DNA from 2 places in the Salirhabdus salicampi genome. Region 1 is predicted to be linked to the other one. Evidence: riboswitches for the same ligand, from Rfam matches in the RefSeq annotation. Region 1 holds a riboswitch; the other holds the start of a gene.

Region 1 (5,767 bases):
TCATCAAGAATCAAAATATCTGGATCCATCGCTAGTAAACATGCAAAACCGAGCTTCTGCTTCATTCCTCCGGATAAATCATGAATGTTTGCATTCCGCCATTCCATTAATCCTACTTGGTCAAGCGCTTCATTTAAACGGTAATGCATCTCTGCTTTACTTAACCGTAAATTTTCTAATCCAAATAAAATTTCATCTTTTACGGTTAACATACAAAACTGTGCCTCAGGATTTTGAAACAGTACTCCAATTCGCTTACTTACTTCCCATAACGATATACTTGTTACCGATTTTGATTCAATGATAACTTCACCTGACTTGTTTGCGTCAATCGTCCTCGGAATAATACCATTAAGGGTAAGAGAAAGGGTGCTTTTTCCACCCCCACTCGGCCCTAGAATAAGCACCTTTTCCCCTTTTCTTACGTTCAGATTTACATTTTGTATGGTTGGATTCCTTTCAAGGGGATAATGAACGGTTACATCACTGCTCTTGAGAAGCATACTGTTCATTCCTTTGCTCGTGATATATTTTTCCAAGTGCAAAGTTAGCAAGCACCCCTGTACGACTTAAACCATCTGCAATGCTCTTACTGCCCCAACCGGCTATAAGTGCTCCACTAATAACCATTGCCATAAACATAAGTCCTGTTAGAATATTGGAATATTGGCTATAACCGTACAAGAAGTAAATGGTCATGAAATTCGCTGATGTCCCAAATATACCGGCTAACATTAACACTGGAAGTCGATAGTTACGATATAAAAATATAGCAAACGCTAACTCTGCTCCTATACCTTGAGTAAAGCCTAGAAGTAATACGACCCCTGCATTTACAGAACCGACTAAAACCTCAATCGTTGCTGCAATCAACTCTGCAATAAGAGCTACACCCGGTTTACGAATAATATAAGCGCATAGAATAGGCGCAATAATCCAGAAACCAGAAATAAATCCCCACCCTACTGGTCCAAATGTGGCCTGAATAAACTGACCGAAAAATATCCATACCAAATATAAAACACCAAAAACGGCGGCAATAGCTGCCATAACAATAATTTCCCGTAAGTTTAATCCTTTGGTCGTCTTCATTTCACTCTTTCACCTTGAACAGGCCAATCTTGAACACGATATGCCATATCAAAGAACATCCATTCCAACTGACTACTCGTCATAAAGTGATCATACATTTTTTGTTTCTCTTCCTCTGTTGATTGTTCTGCTATTTCATCAAGTCGTTGTAAATAAACATTCATTCGCGGCTCTTCTTGGGCCCCGTAGAATGTAATCCAATCATAGAATGGGTGGTCCTCATGAATCTCAAACTCTTCTAAAATTCTCTTTCCAACATACAAGTAAATCCAAGGACATGGTAACGTTACTGCTAAAGTTTCACCTAATGTTCCTTCTTGAGAAACGTTTAACATATGACTAACATAATGTTGTGCCGTTGGTGCTAAAGGGTATCCTTGCAAATCTTCATATTTTACTCCAGCTACTTCACAAAAGTTGTTATGGGGATGAATCTCACTGTTAAGAATAAAATCGATACCTGTGTTAAACATTTCCATGTCCTCACGATTTGTACACTTAGCCATCCCAAACGCCCGGGACTGAATCATCGCATTTAAATATTCGAAATCCTGCTTTACGTAATGAATTAACTGATCTTTCTCCACCTCTCCTTTTGCAATTCCTTGAATAAATGGGTGATGAAAACACGCATCAAAAATGTGATCCGCTTCGTTACGTAATTGTTGTGAAAAACTCATAAACAAATTCCTCCTCTTTCCTATGTATTGTTCAACTTAATGAGGAAGTCACATAGGGGAGAATCTCTATAAACATAAAAAAGCCGCTCCTGGTGGAGCGACTTGGAAATTAGATAGGAAAAAGAATACACGAATGCATATAAATTACAGACGCATAGACTAATAACAATAAAAGTCGTCTCCACTTCCCTCCGCTAGTACTAACTAGATCAGGTTCAAAGGGACTAAGGATTACATCCTTTTCTCAGCCAAATGGCGCCCCTAGTGGACTTCCATATTAAGTTGTTTAACACAATATCACACTGCTTTGACCTTGTCAAAAGTATATGTATGATGCAATTTCAACAATCATTCATTTTTATATAAAGAATCATTGGTAAAAATTTAGACTGATGTTATTGGTTGACCCAGACCTATTAGTCTTAAATCTGTTAATTTTATCACTATAATAAGGGACAAACACTTATAGTTTTTCCTTGAACAAATAATCTACGATTCTCTCAATATGGATATCAGTAGTATTTAATTGATGTATTTGCAAATCTTCTTCTTTAATCAACATAGGAAATGGTGCTGATGTATTTGGAAATATGAATTTGATCGGTAATGTGAACGCAGCTTATATACGTAGCCTTAATGATTGGAACCATCACATTGATCATTTTAATCAAGTTAAAAATACATCACTAATAAAAACATTTGTTCAGAAATTAACTATGACAGAACCAATCACTTATCAAGATATTAAAGATAAAATCGGAAATCGTAATAACAACAATACGAAAGAACTATCAATACAACTCCAAGATGGAACGACAGTATATCTCATGTTAATAAAAGGCGGGTACATACATTACGGTATTGGTGGCGTTTATTTTCATATGAATGATGAAGTTTTTTCACAATTGTAGGAAGAAATAGATAGATAGATGTATTTAAAAGGGCTCTAGTTACATTAGAGCCCTTTTTATATGATACAATTTTTTATAATGAAAAAAATTATAGAGGTGTTTTAAATGAAAGAAATGCAAGCTTTCTCTAAAGAATTTGTAAAATATATGAACTGGGAAATAGATGATGAAAGTTACGAAAAGAGCCGAGCTTCCTTATTAAACAATTACATGCTCCTTACTACAGAGGTTGGCGAAGTAGCTGAAGAGTTGCGAACGATGTTTAACTTAACGAACAAAGATATTCAAAACGGAATCTCCGAAGAAGAGGCGTTTCAGCATGCAATCGAAAATGTAAAGGATAACTTAGGTAAGGAAATGGCTGATTGTATTGCATACTTAATGAAAATCGCAAACTTTTTTGAAATCGACTTAGAAAACGCATATTATAAAAAGATGGAAGAGGTAAAGAAACGGAAAAATAAAGACGTTCGATATATAAAGTAAAGTAGCCGAGGTGAAGTTCATGCACAACAAAAAACGGATTCGTGATTATGGAGTTACCATTGGGGAGCTTGCGACTGGACCGCGAAATGCCATAACAGATGTTGAAGGTGTAACGGTTGGACAAGTTACCCTTAGTAATGGCGAGCAACAGACTGGAGTTACTGCCATCCTTCCCCATCAAGGGAATACATTTCAAGAAAAGCTGATTGGTTCGAGTCATGTTTTAAATGGGTTTGGGAAAACAACTGGCACTGTTCAATTAGCAGAACTAGGTACATTAGAAACCCCAATCGTATTAACAAATACATTGAGTGTAGGAGTTGCGATGGATGCAGTTATATCCTATATGTTAGAGCATAACCGGGAAATAGGCCGTACAACAGGAACAGTTAATCCAGTTGTTGGGGAATGTAACGACATGTTACTTAACGATATTCGGGCAGGATTTGTTGGGAAGGAGCATGTATTACAAGCATTAGAAACAGCAGATTCAAATTTTGATGAAGGAGCAGTTGGTGCAGGAACAGGAACATTATGTTATTCGTTAAAAGGTGGTATTGGTTCTGCATCTCGAAAAATTAAACTCGATCACGGCATATATACAATTGGTGTACTCGTTCAATCTAACTTTGGCATTTTACGTGATTTAACGGTAAACGGTAAATATGTTGGTCAGGAATTAAAGGATTATATAGAAAGAGATTATGAAGAAAAAGACAAAGGTTCCATTATGATGGTCGTTGCTACTGACTTACCCGTATCTGAACGACAGCTAAATCGAATGATCAAACGTACGGCAAATGGATTGGCGCGAACTGGTTCAATTATGACAAACGGCAGTGGCGAAATTGCCATTGGGTTTTCAACCGCAACAACCATTCCCCATGCAAACAACAAGGACATCATTTCAACTAAAATGATACACGACGATGATTTAGATGTTGCTTTTCGTGCCGTTGGAGAAGCAACAGAAGAAGCAGTACTTAATTCTTTAGTAACCGCCCATGAAGTAGTAGGACGGGACGGGAATAAGCGCCCTGCTTTCAAAGATCTATTAAAAAAATATCAAATATCATTAGTATAAAAAAGGAAGGAGCATGAAAACTCATGCTCCTTCCTTTTTTATATTTGTTTTATTCAGTTTTTAATACAACTGAATTCATTTTATCGGGGTTAATTTTTATTTTCACTAAGGTATCATGTATAGAACTTTCAACCTTTTCGTTTTTAAAGGTAACTATGATCTTTTCGTCGCTTTGCCCCACATCCACTTCACTATAAATCTTCGAATGTGCGTAAATATAGTGGCGGTTGTTAGTCTCGTCATTAATTTCATATATTCTTGTTGGAGTTTGATCTGATTCGTTTAACCACTTTAGTATTTTATCCTTATCTTCCTGTTCAATTACGTCCATTTCAAATGAGTAAGTAAACTCACTGTTCGTGTTGCTAGTAGTGCTCGTATTGTTCTTACATCCAATGAAAAATAATATAAATACTGACAGAATGAATATCTTTATATTCGTACTTCTCCCCTTCAATTCAGTCACTCCCTCTCATGGAACATAACACTAGACCCGATTCAAATGGGTTTCCTTAAAACTGGTTGGGTACTTTAAACCGTATCCAATCATTCGATCCATACCGATGTGGGCTGACCATATTAATCCTATCATTACTAAAGTTTCCATTGTTGAAAAGACTCCCATTAAAATGAAAATAGTAGGAACGGTGTAAGTATGAAATATATTGTATGTAAGAGCACCAAACTTTTTACTAATTCCGTATCCTACCATAGACACATCTGGAATAAAAAACAACACAATAAATAAAAGCCAACTAAAGTTTAACGAGGCGTAAAAATATACACTTACCAATAACACAGCTAACCCTTCCATATGTAATAAGGCTTTATTCAAACGATTCCCCTCCTGCTTTCTCTTGGCAACCTGGCTATTTTGCATAATAAATGAGTTGTTTATGCTCTTCTAGAGGAAGATGAGGCATATGACGTTCAACCAATAAAAGGACTTCTTTGATAAGTGTCTCTAATTCTCTTAATCCGTTAGTAGGGGTATCGAGCAAAACATTTTCCATCTGTTCTACTAGTCTCTTAGGTTTTATATTCATTTGGTCAATCGTATTTTGCATCCATTTAAACTGTGGATGTTGAATATACATATGATTCAAACCAAATAATATGCCAAACAATTTCCGTTGTATAGTATTTATAACATCATAAAGCATAACCCAGTCCTTTCGTTGAAGAAGTCCGTTCCGATTATTCCACTGATTCCCAAAATCTAAATTAGCAATAATCATTTTTTCATATAACTGAACCGGGTATGAGTCTACTTTTTCTCTCATTGCTTTTATTTTATTCTCTCCAAATAAACCAATTCCTGTTTTGACTGCTGTGACAATACATTGTTTTCCATAATCCGTATCATATCGTTCTACAACATCCCGTATAACATTCTCCACTGTGGATGTTAAAAAACTACTAACCTCTATTTTCATACCATTGGTAATATAGCTTTCTGACCATTCCTCTTCTTCGTAGGGATGATAGGATAAAAGGTTTCCTTCTACTTTTTC
Region 2 (5,767 bases), 350 kb from region 1:
TCCACATAAAACTGCAGTCTTCATTTGATTCTCATATGTTAGGAAGGGATACGTTCGATTCGAACCACACGAAGAACAACTATCTTTTTTTAGTTTATCTACTTGTACACCCGATTGTTGATTTTTCCATAAATCAAACGAAATAAGCTTTCGACGTAAAGCCTTCGTATCCCCTATTAGAATTTTTAACGCTTCCGTAACTTGGTAGGATACAACCATTTGTACAGCAGGGCTAATTATTCCAACCGTATCACACGTAGCCCCCTCAAACGGCATTGAATCTAGTAAACACTGTAAACAAGGAGTTTCACCTGGTAGTATTGTATAGCTAATTCCATAACTACCTACACAAGCTCCATAAATCCATGGAATTCGGTATTTTTGTGAAATGTCATTGATAATCATACGAATATCAAAATTATCAGTCGCATCAATAATGATATCAACTTCCGAAACCAGTTGTTCCATTTCTTCGACTGTAATATCCATCACAAGTGATTCAATATGAACGTCAGAATTAACTTGTTCCAGGCGTTGTTGGGCTGCTATAGCCTTCGGCATTTTTTGCTTCGCGTCCTCCTCGCAATACAATTGCTGTCGCTGTAGATTACTCCACTCTACGTAATCCCTATCAGCAATTATTACCTTACCAGTACCTGCACGAACTAATGCTTCTGCACTTCCTGTTCCTAGCGCTCCTGCACCGACAATGAGCACTGTTTTATTTTGAATCTCCTGTTGTCCATCTTCACCAATAGGAGTAAATCGCTCTTGACGAGAATATCGATTGGTCAAATCGTGCTCATTCCTTCCATTGGGCTACTAGCCGTTCCATAATGTTTTTTTGGTATTCGACCTGCTTCGTATCCAAGTCTGCCTGCTGTAATGGCTAACTTCATAGCTTCTGCCATTTTAACAGGATCGGACGCATTCGAAACGGCTGTATTTAATAACACTCCATCAGCTCCTAATTCCATAGCCTTTGTTGCATCAGAAGGTGCACCAATACCAGCATCTACAATGACGGGGACATTGGCCTGTTCGATAATAAAACGTAAATTTAATGGGTTAATTATTCCTTGCCCTGAGCCTATTGGCGATGCACCTGGCATGATAGCGTGGCAGCCGAGATCTTCTAATCTCTTTGCTAATAACACATCATCTGAGGTATAAGGCAATACAATAAAACCTTCTTTCAATAACTCTTCGGATGCTTTCAATGTTTCTACTGGATCAGGAAGGAGTGTTTTTTCACATCCAATGACTTCAACTTTTACCATATCGCACAGTCCTGATGCCTTCGCCAATTTCGCTGTACGAACGGCTTCTTCGGCAGTCTTTGCTCCAGCTGTATTCGGTAATAACGTATACTTTTCGATATCTAGTTGTTCTAAAAAGTTTGGTTGATGAGATGCAAAAATATTCATACGTCTTACAGAAAACGTTAAAATTTCCGCTTCCGAAACATCTACTGCTTCCTTTTGAACACGAAAATTCGGATATTTACCTGTTCCTAATAAAAGTCTAGATTGAAATTCATATGGTCCAATTTTCAGCATGATTATCCTCCTCCGACAAAATGTAATATTTCAATTTGGTCATGATCCTTAAGTTGTTGTTCCTCATAATTCGCCTTTTCTATAATTCTTCCATTCACTTCAATGATGGTAACCTTTCCCTCAACATCAAAATGCTCTAACAAACGATAAACATTATTCACGTCTGCAGGTATTTCGAGTTGGTCGCCATTTACCTGTATAATCAACATCATCACCTCCTTTATTTAGTGTGTCTCTACCATTGTGCGTGAAGGTGAAACACCTTGAACATCAACTTTTGGGATTCTTCCTGTTATCAAATCAGTTATGATTACTCCTGTTATCGGAGATAGTAAAATGCCGTTTCGATAATGACCTGTTGCAACTAGTAAATTTTGAATAGTTGGATGAGTGCCAATGTAAGGTAGTCCATCATTTGTTTTGGGACGAATACCAGCCCATGCCTTTTCCCATTCAGCATTTATAATACAAGGAATTAACTTCCTCGCTTTATCCATTAATTGTTCAACACCAGCATAAGAAACAGATTCACTAAACGTGTTTGGTTTTACAGTTGCACCAACAATTGTACGCCCACCCTTTTTCGGAACGATGTAGCAGCCACTCGTAAATACAGTGGAAGATAATAAAGGTTGATGAGTTATAACTGAAAAACATTCACCTTTTACTGGAGACGTTTTCATTTCCAACCCTGTTCCCATAAGTAATTGTTGAGTCCAAGGCCCTCCAGCAGCAATAACGTAATCACTATAATAATCCCCTTCACTCGTCTGAACACCAGTGACAGTGTTATCCGTTACATGAAAGGAATAAACACTACAATGCTCTTTAATCTCAGCACCAAGATAGGCTGCAGATTTTGCTAAACCATATGCTAATGCCGGGGCAGAAACTTGGTTGTCTTTTTCGATAAATATAGCTCCCTTTATATCTGTCGAGAGGTTTGGCTCTTTAGCTATCGTTTCTCGTTTGTCTAACCAATGAATTTGTTCTCCATTTTGTTGTTGGATAAGGACCTGCCGTTTAAATTCAACCTTTTCTTCATCTGATAATGCAACTTTCAACATACCTTTTTCAATTAACTCAATATCGATGCCACTACATTCCTTAATCTCTTTCGCTAAACTCGAGAACATTTGTCTACTTTCCTTAGCTAACGGGAAAATCGGATCATTATGCTTTAACTCTGAATGTGCAGCTAACATACCCGCAGCAGCACTAGATGCTTTAGTTGCTAATCGATTTTGTTCTACTAATAATACACGCTTCCTTTCCTTTGATAGATAGTAGGCTACCGCAGCACCAATCACTCCCCCACCTACTACAATGGCATCATACTTATTTCCCACTCTCCCATCCCTCCCAATTAACAATTTCTCTTTTATAATGCTGTACTGCATCCAGTGGATCATTAGCCAAAAATACCTTTGACATTACAGCGATACCAGCAGCTCCACAATCTAATACCGCTTTCACATCATCTGGCTTAATCCCCCCAATAGCCATAACAGGTTTCGAAACAGTGCTAGTCATATACTGCAAATTTTTCACTCCTTTTGGAGGAAGGTTTCGCTTACAGTTCGTGGGAAAAATGTGGCCATACAAGAGAAAATCAGCTCCTTCCTCCTCAGCTATCCTTGCTTCATCAGTTGAGTGAACAGAAGCTCCGATACGTAATTCAGGAAATGATTCTTTTACTTTACGAACTGGAAGAGCATGATTGGGCAGCTGCACCCCCTTCACTCCCAACACTTGTGCAAGATCTACACGGTCATTAATCATTAGTTTTGATAATGGAATTCGTTGATTTAAAAGTTGGTTTATTAAGTCATATATTTCTTTAGCCGACCTATGCTTCTCTCTTAAATGAATGTAATCAACATACGGGTGTATTTTCTTTATAATATCTATCAGTTGTTGATCATCTTGTGTTCCTGTCGTTACAACATGTAGTTCCCTTTTTTTCACCTTAGACCTCCTAAACAAAAAAACCACCCATGCGTATGGGTGGTTTGTAATTAGGGTTATGTTATAACATTTCCTAAACATTCCACTTCCCTACGCTGGCACTAACCAGATCAGGTTCGAAGGGTCCGAATAATTCGTCTCAGTCTTTATTGAAAGACTCCCCTAGTGTTTTATATATATATATTTGTAACTTTAGTATAATATAACATCTTCTATGAAATCTGCCAATCTTTCATAAAAAAAGACATTGAAAACGATTAATTATCTATCGTTTTCTAGCAAAATTCATCATTATCACTCAAAATTACGATATAATTTAAAATATATCACTATATCTCATTTTTCCTTTATATTCCCTCTTTTTTCGTTCTTTTTTTACGTGTTATATTTTACGGACGGAATTTTTTGGAGGTATTCACCATTGTTTTTATACCGTATTTTCTTGTATCTTATTGGGATGTTTATAAATTTTTTAGGTGTAACGTTAATCGTAAAGTCAGCTTTAGGTGCAGGCGTTTGGTCCGCGTTTTTTGTGAGTATATCCGATGTCATGGGAATGACTGTCGGATTTTGGTATGGAGCATTCCAAGTATTCTTTATTTTCGTAAATGCTCAATTACTAGGAATTCGACCCGATTGGGGTGCAGTTATCCCCTTAATATTAGAAGCAGTCATTTTTGATTTCTGGTTAGAAGTTGTATTTCATTCATTGTATTTGCACAATGCTACACTATTAACAAAGCTATCTGTTTTTCTACTAGGAATAACGTTATTAGGTTTAGGGGTAGCGGTTTACATTTTACCAGGCTTCTCAAAAGCCCCAATAGATCAACTGTTTTTATCAATAAGCGAGAAATTTCAATGGAGTGTGCGGAAATCACAAACCGCGTTGGCAGTTGTAGTATTCGGTATAGCTACCTTGTTAAAGGGACCAGTTGGTTTAGGAACTGTAATTGCCACATTATTAATGGGGCCGATGATTCAGTTTTGGCAAGGGAAAGTTCAAAACTGGTATAATCCTTCTACTTCTATTCGAGAAGTTTTTCTCGGCCCTGAGCATGCACACCATATAATAGAAGAATAACAAAGGGAGAGCACCGAATGAACGCTCTCCCAGCTTACTTTATTCAAGTCTAATAGCATTTCTTACATCGTAATCTTTAAAATCAATATGTGTTTCCTCACCTAGTGCTAATTTAGCAAGTTGATCTCCAATATATGGGCCACTCGTTAAACCAGAAGCACCAAGACCATTTGCTACGATAAGTCCTTCGAATCGAGGTATGGAACCTAAAACAGGTAATGAGTTCGGTGTATAAGGACGAAAGCCGACTTTTGTTTCCAAATAAGTGGTATTAGCTATCCCGGGAGCTACACGTAGCGCTTTATCCAAAATCGTGTGAATCCCATGGGCTGTCACTTCATCATCAAAATGAACATTATCTTCATATGTAGTTCCTACGACAACGCGTCCATTTTTGAACGTCAGCATGTATTGATTATATGGAGGCATAACAACCGGCCACTTACTCGTATCAGTGTTCGGGACTTGCAGGTGAACGATTTGAGCTTTTTGAGAAGTAACGTTAAATTTTACGCCAAGTGGCTCAACCAACTCTTTAGCCCATGCTCCACCAGTCACGATCACGCGGTCAGCAAAATACTTCTGATTATTGACGTAAACACCAGTAATGGTGTCTTTTTCCTTCATTAATGAAGCATTTCCGTATACTATGGAAGCTCCATACTTTTTCGCACTACGAATAAGGGCATAGCATATCTCACTTCCGTTCACACGGGCCCCCCCACTAATATGTACGGACGCATAGTCATCCGATAGCAATGGGAAAAGTTCCTTCGTTTCCTTTACAGAAAGCTTTGTCACTTCCCCCATTTCTGGAGTGCTTTTCTGTCGCTCCTTTGCAAGTTCCACCTTTTTATGTAAACGGTCTTCTCCTGAAAATATATTAATAGCACCTACTTGAGAATACCCTGTTTCTGTTTCTCCAACAGCCTCAAGTTCCTCGACTAGTTTCGGATAAAATTTAGCACCCTCAGTTACAAGGCGATACCACGGCTTGTTGCTCCGGTTCGTTAACCAAGGGCAAATAATTCCTGCACCGGCTTTTGTAGCTTGTCCGGAGTCATTTCGGTCTATTAATGTAACACGCGCTCCTCGTTTTGCTAGATGATACGCAGTTGATGCCCCAAGAATTCCCGCTCCTACAACGATGTATGTA

The links. A riboswitch is a leader RNA that binds a small molecule or an ion and turns the genes downstream of it on or off. The one in region 1 is predicted to bind thiamine pyrophosphate.
Region 2: another riboswitch for thiamine pyrophosphate. It lies ahead of tenI (thiazole tautomerase TenI); the one in region 1 lies ahead of tenA (thiaminase II).

What each region holds. Positions count from the first base shown of each region.
Region 1 covers NZ_JANBWE010000001.1:652,246-658,012, reverse strand. Annotated here, with positions in the region: gene NLW78_RS03455 (ABC transporter ATP-binding protein) at 1-545, opposite strand, end outside; gene NLW78_RS03450 (ECF transporter S component) at 484-1,092, opposite strand; gene tenA (thiaminase II) at 1,089-1,772, opposite strand; TPP riboswitch at 1,942-2,045, opposite strand; gene NLW78_RS03440 (hypothetical protein) at 2,363-2,683, shown strand; gene NLW78_RS03435 (MazG nucleotide pyrophosphohydrolase domain-containing protein) at 2,789-3,169, shown strand; gene NLW78_RS03430 (DmpA family aminopeptidase) at 3,189-4,253, shown strand; gene NLW78_RS03425 (hypothetical protein) at 4,303-4,710, opposite strand; gene NLW78_RS03420 (DUF4260 domain-containing protein) at 4,741-5,088, opposite strand; gene NLW78_RS03415 (DUF4037 domain-containing protein) at 5,123-5,767, opposite strand, start outside.
Region 2 covers NZ_JANBWE010000001.1:1,003,714-1,009,480, reverse strand. Annotated here, with positions in the region: gene NLW78_RS05340 (thiazole biosynthesis adenylyltransferase ThiF) at 1-795, opposite strand, end outside; gene NLW78_RS05335 (thiazole synthase) at 792-1,559, opposite strand; gene thiS (sulfur carrier protein ThiS) at 1,562-1,768, opposite strand; gene thiO (glycine oxidase ThiO) at 1,784-2,908, opposite strand; gene tenI (thiazole tautomerase TenI) at 2,898-3,527, opposite strand; TPP riboswitch at 3,598-3,701, opposite strand; gene NLW78_RS05315 (YczE/YyaS/YitT family protein) at 3,949-4,611, shown strand; gene NLW78_RS05310 (NAD(P)/FAD-dependent oxidoreductase) at 4,651-5,767, opposite strand, start outside.